DNA from 3 places in the Bacillus inaquosorum genome. Region 3 is predicted to be linked to each of the others. Evidence: riboswitches for the same ligand, from Rfam matches in the RefSeq annotation. Region 3 holds a riboswitch; each other region holds the start of a gene.

Region 1 (4,279 bases), 1.8 Mb from region 3:
GTCCTGCTGCAGGCGAGCCTTTTTCATGCTATTTTTTCTCGTATGTCCATCCGTCTTCCTGATACACTTTTCCATTTTTCATCAAATGGCCGAGCGCGCGTTTAAAGGCGGCCTTGCTCATGTTAAAACGTTCTCTGATATCGTCAGGCTGGCTTTTGTCGCTGTACGGCATGGCGCCGTTTCTTGTTCTCATATACGTCAGAATGTACTCAGCATCAACAGACATTGCATCCTGTTTTCTCGGAAGCAGCGACATGTTGACTGAACCGTCTTCTTTGACTTGAATCACCCGTCCCGTGACTCTTGAGCCGAGTCTTGGCTCCTCTTTTCTTTCTGAAGGATGGATAAAACCTCGTATACCGTCGTCCGTGATGACGAATGAACCTGTTGCGATCAGTCTGTACACCGTACCTGTCAGCTCTTTATTCATCATATCTTCTGTGGCGTCGGTAAACAGTTCGCTGATGATATCTTCCGGCGCTGGTTTCGCGAACATGCGTCCCCGGTTTGTCACCTTCAGCATACAGTAAAGCTTATCCCCTTTTTGCGGCCAGACATCTTCGTACGGAGGCAAATGCTCGGTTGCGACAAGCGCGTCCTTAGATAAACCGACATCAACGAAAACGCCCATATCTTCCACTGTATCCACCACTTCGACCCAGCCATACTCATCAGCGCTGATGACCGGAATTTTCATCGTGGCCGCAAGCCTTTCCTGCTGATCGACGTATATAAAGACCTCTACTTCGTCTCTGTCCTCGATATCCTCAGTTATTTCACTGTTATGTAAGAGAATCGTGTCTTCTCCGTCGGTTAAAAAGTAACCGAAGTCAGTTTGGTGATCTATACTCAAGGTTAATTGCTGCCCTGGTCTCATGCTATCGTCCTTCCTGTTCCGCTTATTTTTCTGCGGATTCTGTTAACATTTTTTCCAATCATCACAAATTGATTCTTTGTTCTGTTGGAAGTTTCTCTTTATTCTACTATAATCAACACATAAGTTAAATGTTATGGAGGTTTTCATATGGCAAAAGAAAGTTCATTTGATATTGTATCTAAGGTGGAATTGCCTGAAGTGCAAAACGCGATCCAAATCGCATTGAAGGAAATCAGCACACGCTATGACTTTAAAGGAAGCAAAAGCGACATTTCTTTAGATAAAGAGGAGCTTGTCCTCGTTTCTGATGACGAATTCAAATTAAGCCAGCTGAAAGATGTGCTGGTCAGTAAATTAATAAAACGAAATGTACCGACAAAAAACATTGATTACGGCAAGGTTGAAAACGCATCAGGGGGAACGGTACGCCAGCGCGCAAAGCTTGTTCAAGGCATTGATAAAGACAACGCCAAAAAAATCAATACGATCATCAAAAACTCCGGACTGAAAGTAAAGTCTCAGGTGCAGGATGATCAAGTGCGCGTCACTGGAAAAAACAAGGATGACCTGCAGCAGATTATTACAGCTGTGCGGGGTGCAGATCTGCCGATTGACGTTCAATTTATAAATTTCAGATAAATTTTCTGAATCCTATTGATTATTGTCTTTATTTTCGGTAAATTTGGAGAAAGGGAAAAAGCCCGGCATCTTTTAGCATTTCCTGAATACGAAAACTTCATATCCGTTCTTATCAAGAGAAGCAGAGGGACTGGCCCGACGAAGCTTCAGCAACCGGTGTAAATGGCGATCAGCCATGACCAAGGTGCTAAATCCAGCAAGCTCGAACAGCTTGGAAGATAAGAAGAGACAAAATCACTGACAAAGTCTTCTTCTTAAGAGGACTTTTTTTATTTCTCTTTTTTTCCTTGCTGAATGTGAATAAAGGAGGCAGACAATGGGACTTTTAGAAGATTTGCAAAAACAGGTGTTAATCGGTGACGGCGCCATGGGGACGCTCCTCTACTCCTATGGCATTGACAGGTGTTTTGAGGAGCTCAACATTTCGAAGCCGGAGGAAATTCAGCGCATACATAAAGCGTACGTTGAGGCAGGAGCCAACATTATTCAAACGAATACGTACGGGGCCAATTATATTAAATTATCGAGACACGGCCTTGAGGATGACATTAAAAAAATGAATCAAGAGGCAGTAAAAATCGCGCGGGCTTCAGCAGGCGATGCATACGTGCTTGGGACGATGGGCGGCATCCGCACATTTAATAAAAACGCGTACAGCCTTGACGAAATCAAACGCAGCTTTCGCGAGCAGCTGTACCTGCTGCTGCATGAAGAACCGGATGGCTTGCTGTTAGAAACGTATTATGATTTGGAAGAAGCCCGTGAAGTGCTGAAAATTGCGCGCAAAGAGACTAGCCTTCCGATTATGCTCAATGTATCGATGCACGAGCAAGGCGTACTGCAGGACGGAACGCCGCTTTCTGAAGCATTGCGATCGATTGCTGATCTCGGGGCTGATATCGTCGGCATTAACTGCCGGCTCGGTCCTTATCACATGATTGAAGCGCTCAGCGAAGTGCCGATTTTTGACGACGTGTTCTTATCAGTTTATCCGAACAGCAGTCTTCCTTCACTTGAAGAGGGACGGCTCGTCTATGAAACAGATGACACGTATTTTCAAAACAGCGCATCAGAATTTCGCAAACAAGGCGCACGGATTATCGGCGGCTGCTGCGGCACCACACCGAATCACATCCGGGCGATGGCGGAAGCAGTTGGCGGGCTGGCTCCGATTACGGAAAAAGAAGTCAAAACCCGGGCGAAGGAATTCATTTCCGTTCAGCACGAGCGGACAGAGCCCGGCCTGAATGAGATCGCGGCGGAAAAACGCTCCATCATCGCAGAACTGGACCCGCCGAAAAAATTGAGCTTTGACAAATTTCTGTCCGCTGCTGCTGAATTAAAAGAAGCGGGAATTGATGCCCTGACGCTCGCTGACAATTCACTGGCTACCCCGCGGATCAGCAATGTTGCCTGCGGCGCCCTTGTGAAGCAGCAGCTCGATATGCGGTCCCTTGTCCATATTACGTGCCGTGACCGAAATATTATCGGCTTACAGTCACATTTAATGGGCCTTGATACATTAGGGCTGAATGACGTACTGGCCATTACGGGTGATCCTTCTAAAATCGGGGATTTTCCGGGTGCAACGTCTGTTTATGATTTAACATCCTTTGATTTAATCAGGCTGATCAAACAGTTCAATGAAGGACTGTCCCTGTCTGGAAAGCCGCTTGGCAAGAAAACGAATTTCTCAGTCGCCGCTGCATTTAATCCGAACGTCCGACATCTGGATAAAGCGGTAAAACGGCTGGAGAAAAAAATAGATTGCGGGGCCGATTATTTTGTTTCACAGCCTGTCTATTCCGAGCAGCAGCTTGTCGATATCCATAACGAAACAAAGCATCTGAAGACGCCGATCTATATCGGCATTATGCCGCTCACAAGCAGCCGAAATGCTGAATTCATCCACAATGAAATTCCGGGCATTAAGCTGTCTGACTCTATTCGCGAAACAATGGCCCTCGCCGGTGAAGATAAAGAGAAGCAAAAAGCGGAAGGCCTTGCGATTGCCCGCTCCCTGCTGGACACGGCATGCGAGCTGTTTAACGGCATCTACTTGATTACGCCTTTTCTCAGATCTGACTTAACCGCTGAGCTCACTTCGTATATCCAGCAAAAAGATGAGCAGCGCCAAAATATCTATTTGCATTAAACCTAGATGACTGCCTGAGCCAATCGGGCGGTCTTTTTTTACCGCATTCGTGTTACGATATAAAAAATCGGTTTTAGAGGAGGAACATCATGCTCGAAGTTAAAACCATTTCCGCGGAAGATACATACGAAATCCGGCACCGTATCCTGCGCCCCCATCAATCCATCGAACAATGCCAATATGAACAGGATCATGCGGAAGGCTCTTTTCATCTCGGCGCGTTTTTTGAAGGAACACTGATCAGCATTGCTTCTTTCTCCCCTCAAAATCAGCCATTATTAACGGAATCCCCTGCGTATCGGCTGAGAGGCATGGCGACGCTTGAAGGATATCGCGATAAAAAAGCCGGGAGCATGCTGATCAAACACGCGGAGCAGAAACTGGCAGAGAAAGGCGTGCAGGCGGTCTGGTGCAATGCAAGACAACATGTCAAAGGCTACTACGCAAAGCTTGGCTGGGAAGAACGCGGCGAACCGTTTGAGATTCCCGGCATTGGCACTCATATCGTCATGTGCAAAAAACTCGGAACAAGCAGGTGATCTTATGGACGTAATGGATGAGCTGATTGAGCTTCATGAAGAACATGTCCCCGGCTTATTGCGGCTTTG
Region 2 (4,279 bases), 1.6 Mb from region 3:
CGTTTCCAGCTGCAACCGCCACATTCGCTTTTTCCAGCAAAAGGTCTGAGAACTGCTCGGAAGTATACCCTTCAGGCACAGGCAGCCATGCAAAAAATGAACCTGCCGGAGCTGTCACATCCCAGCCGATTTCCCGGCATGCCGTGATCCAAGCGTTTCGCCTGCTTTCATATCGGGCATTTTGCTCCGCCACACATGCCTGATCAGCTAACAGTGCCGCCGCTGCAGCTTCCTGAGTCGCTCTGAAAAGACTGACAAACATATGGTCTTGATAAAGATTAATCGCTTCAATGACCGAAGCGTTACCGACGGCAAAGCCGACCCGCCACCCTGCCATATTATACGTTTTTGACAGCGTGTAAATTTCAATCCCGATATCCTTCGCACCCTCAGTCTGCAAAAAGCTTAAAGGCTTGCAGCCGTCAAACCCTACAGCGCCGTAAGCAAAATCGTGAACAACACAGATCCCGTTTTCTTTCGCAAAACTCACGGTTTCTTCAAAAAATTCAGAGGTAGCAACAGCTCCGGTCGGATTATTCGGATAATTTAAATACATCAATTTCGCCTGATCCCTCACTTCAGCGGCGATGCTGCTGTAATCAGGAAGAAACGCCCTGTCCTTTACGAGCGGCATCATTTCCATCTTCGCTTTCGCGAGTGTGACACCTGACCAATAATCAGGATAGCCCGGGTCCGGAACTAAAATCGTATCACCAGGATTCAGCAAGCATTGCGGGAGCTCGACCAGACCGGCTTTCCCGCCGAATAATACAGCGACTTCAGTTTCAGGATCAAGATCAATGCCGTATTCTCTTTTATAAAATGCTGCCGCTGCCGACTTCAGACTGTATGAGCCGCGAAAAGACGAATATTTATGATTTTCCGGATCAGTAACGGCTCGTTTCATTTCCTCAACGATATGTTCCGGAGTCGGCTGATCCGGATTTCCCTGTCCGAGGTTAATGACGTCGTGTCCTTCTGCGAGCTTTCGGTTCACTTTCTGCACCAGAGAAGCGAAGAATTGTTTAGGCAATTCCTTCAATACATGAGACTGTTCAAATTTCATCTATTCTCACCTTCTAAAAAATTCTTGAAATAATAGTCCATCATCATATATGGTTAAATGAAAAAAGTAAAGAAAAATTTGGGGTGTTAAAAAGATGAAATGGACGATATCTTGTCTTCAATTTGATATTTCATACGGTAAACCTTCGGAAAATATAAAAAAGGCTGAATTTTTAATCGAAAAAGAAAGTAAACATGCTGATGTTCTTGTTCTTCCTGAATTATGGACGACCGGATATGACCTGTCCAACCTTGATGAGCTCGCTGATGAAGACGGGCGTTCTGCTCAGAACTGGCTGAAGAAAACGGCAAAGAAACATGGCGTTCATATTGTCGCCGGATCGGTCGCTGTCAGAAAGGATTCTGATGTTTATAATACAATGTACATCGCGGATAAGGAAGGACAAATCATTAAAGAGTACAGAAAAGTCCATCTTTTTCAGCTGATGGATGAGCATGTGTATTTATCAGCCGGTTCCGAAGACGGCTACTTTGAGCTAGATGGCGTCAAAAGCTCAGGACTGATCTGTTACGATATCCGTTTTCCGGAGTGGATCAGAAAACATACGACGAAAGGAGCCAACGTGCTGTTTATTTCTGCGGAATGGCCCCTTCCCCGCCTTGATCATTGGAAAAGCCTGCTTATTGCGCGGGCCATTGAGAATCAATGCTTTGTCGCTGCCTGCAATTGTACCGGTTCAAATCCAGATAATGAATTTGCCGGGCATAGCCTGATTATTGATCCATGGGGGCGTATACTTGCTGAAGGCGGCCTGGAAGAAGGCATAGTACGAGCGGAAATCGACCTTCAGGAAAGCGTTGAAGTGCGGGAGAGCATTCCTGTTTTCGATGATATCAGAAAAGATTTATATTAAAAAATATATTGACAACTTAACAAAACACCTGTTACTATGTTCATCAACTGATAAATTAGAATTGTTTAACAAGTGAATATATTCTCTTATCGAGAGTTGGGCGAGGGATTTGGCCTTTTGACCCCAACAGCAACCGACCGTAATTCCATTGTGAAATGGGGCGCATCTTTTTCGCGCCGAGACGCTCGTCTCTTAAGGCACGGTGCTAATTCCTTCAGATCTGATCTGAGAGATAAGAGAGGCGGACATAGATGTTAAGCCTCCTTCTCTCTGAGAAGGAGGCTTTTTTACGGCCATTCAGCTGCAAACATATCAAAGAGATTACATAATTGGAGGTTATGACAATGGCAGTCACAAAAACACCTTTATACGAAACGTTAAATGAAAGCTCCGCTGTGGCACTTGCGGTGAAGCTTGGCTTATTTCCAAGCAAAAGCACGCTGACATGCCAGGAGATCGGCGACGGCAATTTAAATTACGTTTTTCATATTTATGATCAAGAACATGACAGAGCATTGATCATTAAACAGGCAGTTCCTTATGCAAAAGTGGTCGGAGAAAGCTGGCCGCTGACAATCGATCGCGCAAGAATTGAAAGCAGTGCTCTCATACGCCAGGGCGAGCATGTCCCCCATCTGGTTCCAAGAGTGTTTTATTCTGATACAGAAATGGCGGTTACCGTCATGGAGGATCTTTCTCACCTGAAAATCGCAAGAAAAGGACTCATTGAGGGGGAACATTATCCGCACCTGTCACAGCACATCGGTGAATTTTTAGGAAAAACACTTTTCTACTCATCAGACTACGCGCTTGAACCCAAGGTGAAAAAACAGCTTGTTAAACAATTTACAAATCCGGAGCTGTGCGACATAACGGAAAGACTTGTCTTTACAGATCCTTTCTTTGACCATGACACAAATGACTTTGAAGAAGAGCTTCGGCCTTTTGTCGAGAAGCTTTGGAATAATGACAACGTCAAAATCGAAGCCGCTAAGCTGAAAAAGTCGTTTTTAACATCTGCAGAAACATTGATTCATGGTGATTTGCATACAGGAAGCATTTTCGCCAGCGAACATGAAACAAAGGTGATTGATCCTGAATTTGCTTTTTACGGACCGATCGGCTTTGATGTAGGCCAATTTATTGCCAACTTATTCTTGAACGCACTCGGTCGTGACGGGGCTGACAGAGAGCCGTTATATGAACATGTTAAGCAGGTCTGGGAAACGTTTAAAGAGACGTTTAGTGTAGCCTGGGAGAAGGACAGTCTGGATGTTTACGCCAAAATCGACGGTTACCTTACTGATACGCTCAGTCATATTTTTGAAGAGGCGATCGGGTTTGCGGGCTGCGAGCTGATACGCCGCGCGATCGGACTTGCGCATGTGGCTGATCTGGATACGATCGTGCCGTTTGATAAACGAATCGGCAGAAAACGGCTGGCGCTCGAAACCGGCACAGCTTTTATCGAAAAACGTTCGGAATTCAAAACGATAACGGATGTTATTGAATTATTTAAGTTACTTGTAAAGGAATGATCCATTCATGACCCATTCATTTGCTGTTCCGCGTTCTGTTGAATGGAAAGAAACAGCCATTACCATTTTAAATCAGCAAAAGCTTCCTGATGTGACGGAATATCTGGAGCTGACAACGAAAGAGGATGTATTTGACGCCATTGTCACACTCAAAGTAAGAGGCGCTCCGGCCATCGGCATTACAGCTGCCTTCGGCCTTGCGCTTGCTGCAAAAGACATCGAAACAGATGATGTCACGGAATTCCGCCGCAGACTGGATGACATCAAACAGTATTTAAACAGCTCACGGCCTACCGCCATTAATTTATCATGGGCGCTTGAGAGACTGAGTCATTCGATCGAAAACGCCATTTCCGTAAATGAAGCAAAAACAAACCTTGTCCATGAAGCGATTCAGATTCAGGTCGAAGATGAGGAAACGTGCCGAATGATCGGCCAAAACGCCCTGCAGCTTTTCAAAAAAGGCGACCGGATTATGACGATCTGCAATGCCGGTTCTATCGCGACAAGCCGTTATGGAACGGCACTCGCTCCATTTTACTTAGCCAAACAAAAGGATTTGGGATTGCATATTTATGCTTGTGAAACAAGACCTGTCCTTCAAGGTTCACGCCTCACTGCGTGGGAGCTGATGCAGGGAGGCATTGATGTCACTCTAATCACAGACAGCATGGCCGCCCATACGATGAAGGAAAAACAAATTTCCGCTGTCATCGTCGGAGCTGATCGAATTGCAAAGAACGGTGATACGGCAAATAAAATCGGAACATACGGTCTCGCGATTTTAGCAAACGCCTTTGA
Region 3 (4,279 bases):
ATGCGTTCGCCTGTGCCGTAGCCGCCGCCAGTCCAGCCGGTATTGACCAAGTAAACGTCTGCGCCGTGTTCATCGATCTTTTTGCCGAGCATTTCAGCATAGACGTGAGCAGGAAGCGGCAGGAACGGTGAGCCGAAGCATGTGGAGAATGTCGTCTCAGGAGACGTCACACCGCGTTCGGTTCCGGCAAGTTTACTCGTATAACCGCTTAAGAAATGGTACATCGCCTGCTCCTTCGTCAGTTTGCTGATCGGCGGCAGGACCCCGAATGCATCAGCCGTCAAAAATACAATTGCTGACGGGTGGCCTGCCATGCTTGGGGTCACGATGTTGTCAATCATATGAATCGGGTAAGCTGCCCGCGTATTTTCGGTATAGAAGGAATCATCATAATTGGCTTCCCGTGTATCTTCATCAACAACAACATTTTCGAGAACAGACCCGAAGCGAATCGCGTTAAAGATCTGAGGCTCCTTTTCTTCGCTTAAATGAATGCACTTGGCGTAGCATCCGCCTTCAATATTAAAGACGCCTGTGTCAGACCAGCCGTGTTCATCGTCGCCGATCAGCTTGCGGTCAGCATCGGCTGACAGTGTGGTCTTGCCTGTTCCAGACAGTCCGAAGAAAAGGGCGACATCGCCTTTTTCACCGACATTGGCGGAGCAGTGCATAGATAAAATATCTCTTTCAGGGAGCAGGAAATTCATAATGGAGAAAATAGATTTCTTCATTTCGCCGGCATACTCTGTTCCGCCGATTAAAATCGTCCGCTTTTCGAAAGAGACAATAATAAAGGTTTCGGAATGTGTGCCGTCTGTTTTTGGATCCGCTTTGAAATGCGGAGCAGAAAGAATGGTAAACGGCTGTTCAACTGTTTTCTTATCATTGCCTTCCGGACGGATAAACAGCTGTCTGGCGAATAAATTGTGCCATGCGAACTCATTTACGACGGTGATCGGCAGCCTGTATTTTTCATCTGCTCCGGCAAATCCTTCGAAAACAAACAGCTCATCTCGCTGTTTCAGATAGCTGACAACCTTCGTGTACAGCCGGTCAAATGCTTCTTCTGAAATCGGCTGATTCACCGTGCCCCAATCGATCTTATTTTTCGTGCTTTCTTCCTCCACGATAAATTTGTCTTTAGGTGAACGTCCTGTGTAAGCGCCTGTTGTCGCCCGAACAGCACCCGTGGATGTTAAAATGCCTTCGTTCCGGGAGAGTACTTTTTCTGTAAGCTGTGCTGCTGATAAATTATGACGCACATTTGGACTTGTTAATAAGGCTTGTAAATCAGCGGTCAAATCAACTGAGTTCATATGAAACCTTCCTTTATCGTTTTTTGTGTTTTGCTAATTGTGAATTAGTATAACATATATTTTCAAATAGTCTATACTATTTATCATTTTTTGTGTGTGTGTTTTCCAATGTTTTCCCTCGATATAGGTGCCTATTTCTTCTGAATCATATTGACATTGCAAACCCTTTTACGATAAGATATTTCATTGAGCGGATACTCTTATCCCGAGCTGGCGGAGGGACAGGCCCTATGAAGCCCAGCAACCGGTTTCTCTGTTATTTATTATGTTCAACTGTGTGAGACAACCAAGGTGCTAACCTGTTGCAAGGTTGTATGATTCCTTGAGCGATAAGAGTGAAAGGCACAAAGTCCAAACCCTTTCCTCGATGGAAAAGGTTTTTTTATTTCATAAATATGCCAATTAACATTCTCTAATATAACGTTACATTGTATAAAAGAGGGAGCGAGTTCCGTATCATATATACAAGGTCTTTCGGGAGGCCTTGTGCAGGAGGAAGCAAATCATGAGTAAAAATCGTCGTTTATTTACATCAGAATCTGTTACGGAGGGGCATCCGGATAAAATCTGTGACCAGATTTCTGACAGCATTTTAGATGAAATTTTAAAGAAAGACCCTAACGCGCGTGTTGCTTGTGAAACGTCTGTGACAACTGGTTTGGTTCTTGTCAGCGGAGAGATCACAACATCTACGTATGTTGACATTCCGAAAACAGTTCGCCAAACAATTAAAGAAATCGGATACACACGTGCGAAATACGGATTTGATGCGGAAACTTGTGCGGTTTTAACATCAATTGACGAGCAGTCTGCTGATATCGCGATGGGTGTAGACCAAGCGCTTGAAGCCCGTGAAGGCACAATGAGTGACGAAGAAATTGAAGCGATCGGTGCGGGTGACCAAGGTTTAATGTTCGGTTATGCGTGCAATGAAACGAAAGAGCTTATGCCTCTTCCAATTTCACTTGCTCATAAATTGGCCCGCCGCCTGAGTGAAGTGCGTAAAGAAGATATTCTTCCGTACCTTCGCCCTGACGGCAAAACACAGGTAACGGTTGAGTATGATGAAAATAACAAACCTGTCCGCATTGACGCGATTGTTATTTCAACTCAGCACCACCCTGAAATTACGCTTGAGCAAATCCAGCGCAACATTAAAGAACATGTTATCAATCCGGTTGTTCCTGCAGAGCTAATTGATGAAGAAACAAAATATTTCATCAACCCTACAGGACGTTTCGTTATCGGAGGCCCTCAAGGGGATGCGGGACTTACAGGACGCAAAATCATCGTTGATACGTACGGCGGCTATGCACGCCACGGCGGAGGCGCGTTCTCAGGTAAGGATGCGACGAAGGTAGACCGTTCTGCGGCATATGCAGCTAGATATGTTGCGAAAAACATCGTAGCGGCTGAGCTTGCAGATTCTTGCGAAGTACAGCTTGCTTACGCGATTGGTGTTGCACAGCCTGTGTCAATCTCAATCAACACATTCGGTTCCGGAAAAGCTTCTGAGGAAAAACTGATTGAAGTTGTTCGCAATAACTTTGATTTAAGACCTGCCGGCATTATCAAAATGCTTGATTTACGCCGTCCGATCTACAAACAAACTGCTGCGTACGGCCACTTTGGACGCCACGATGTTGATCTTCCGTGGGAACGTACAGACAAAGCGGAGCAGCTGCGTAAAGAAGCGTTAGGAGAATAATTTTATAGCCGCTTACTGGTTAAGCGGCTTTCCCTTTTTTACGTTGTATTCATGTTTATTTTTTTACATAACCGTGAAACCAAATACTATTCACAGCGTCTATAAATAGGGGTTCAATGATGACAATTTTAATTATGGAGGCAATACTATGTGTGGATTTGTCGGGGTTTTTAACAAGCATCCGTTAGCTCAAACCGCTGATCAAGAAGAACTAATCAAACAAATGAACCAAATGATCGTTCACCGCGGTCCTGACAGTGATGGATATTTCCATGATGAGCACGTTGGATTCGGATTCAGACGGCTCAGCATTATTGATGTAGAAAATGGCGGACAGCCTTTATCATATGAAGATGAAACATATTGGATTATCTTTAACGGAGAAATCTATAACTATATTGAATTGAGAGAAGAACTTGAAGCAAAGGGGTATACATTCAACACGGATTCGGACACAGAGGTTCTTCTTGCGACTTACCGTCACTATAAAGAAGAAGCGGCGTCCAAACTGCGCGGTATGTTTGCCTTTCTGATTTGGAATAAAAACGATCATGTGCTTTATGGAGCAAGAGATCCATTCGGCATTAAACCGTTGTACTACACAACGATCAATGATCAGGTTTATTTTGCCTCAGAGAGAAAAAGTTTAATGGTTGCTCAGAATGATATTGAAATAGATAAAGAGGCATTGCAGCAGTACATGTCTTTCCAATTCGTTCCTGAACCAAGCACGCTTGATGCCAATGTGAAAAAAGTAGAGCCGGGTTCACAGTTTACAATCCGCCCGGACGGCGATATCACATTCAAAACGTATTTCAAAGCGAACTTCAAGCCAGTTCAGACCGAAGAAGATAAGCTTGTGAAAGAAGTCAGAGACGCGATCTATGACTCTGTAAACGTTCATATGAGAAGTGACGTTCCTGTCGGTTCATTCCTGTCTGGCGGAATCGATTCTTCCTTTATTGTATCCGTTGCGAAAGAATTTCATCCAAACTTAAAAACTTTCTCTGTCGGATTCGAACAGCAGGGCTTCAGTGAAGTCGATGTAGCGAAAGAAACTGCTGCGGCACTTGGCATTGAAAATATCAGCAAAGTCATTTCCCCTGAGGAATACATGAACGAGCTTCCGAAGATCGTATGGCATTTTGATGATCCGCTTGCTGATCCGGCGGCGATTCCATTGTACTTTGTTGCAAAAGAAGCGAAAAAACATGTAACGGTTGCCTTATCAGGTGAAGGTGCAGACGAGCTCTTC

The links. A riboswitch is a leader RNA that binds a small molecule or an ion and turns the genes downstream of it on or off. The one in region 3 is predicted to bind S-adenosylmethionine.
Region 1: it holds a riboswitch for S-adenosylmethionine, as region 3 does, so the genes downstream of both, M1M80_RS06195 (bifunctional homocysteine S-methyltransferase/methylenetetrahydrofolate reductase) here and metK (methionine adenosyltransferase) in region 3, are expected to answer to the same signal.
Region 2: it holds a riboswitch for S-adenosylmethionine, as region 3 does, so the genes downstream of both, mtnK (S-methyl-5-thioribose kinase) here and metK (methionine adenosyltransferase) in region 3, are expected to answer to the same signal.

The regions. Positions count from the first base shown of each region.
Region 1 covers NZ_CP096592.1:1,292,022-1,296,300, reverse strand. The annotation lists partial or broken gene M1M80_RS06205 (CvfB family protein) at 29-926, opposite strand; gene M1M80_RS06200 (YajQ family cyclic di-GMP-binding protein) at 1,025-1,516, shown strand; SAM riboswitch class I at 1,623-1,741, shown strand; gene M1M80_RS06195 (bifunctional homocysteine S-methyltransferase/methylenetetrahydrofolate reductase) at 1,833-3,671, shown strand; gene M1M80_RS06190 (GNAT family N-acetyltransferase) at 3,761-4,210, shown strand; gene M1M80_RS06185 (GNAT family N-acetyltransferase) at 4,215-4,279, shown strand, end outside.
Region 2 covers NZ_CP096592.1:1,533,289-1,537,567, reverse strand. The annotation lists gene mtnE (methionine-glutamine aminotransferase) at 1-1,066, opposite strand, end outside; gene M1M80_RS07565 (carbon-nitrogen family hydrolase) at 1,161-1,940, shown strand; SAM riboswitch class I at 2,024-2,179, shown strand; gene mtnK (S-methyl-5-thioribose kinase) at 2,285-3,478, shown strand; gene mtnA (S-methyl-5-thioribose-1-phosphate isomerase) at 3,486-4,279, shown strand, end outside.
Region 3 covers NZ_CP096592.1:3,120,659-3,124,937, reverse strand. The annotation lists gene pckA (phosphoenolpyruvate carboxykinase (ATP)) at 1-1,316, opposite strand, end outside; SAM riboswitch class I at 1,514-1,652, shown strand; gene metK (methionine adenosyltransferase) at 1,822-3,024, shown strand; gene asnB (asparagine synthase (glutamine-hydrolyzing)) at 3,173-4,279, shown strand, end outside.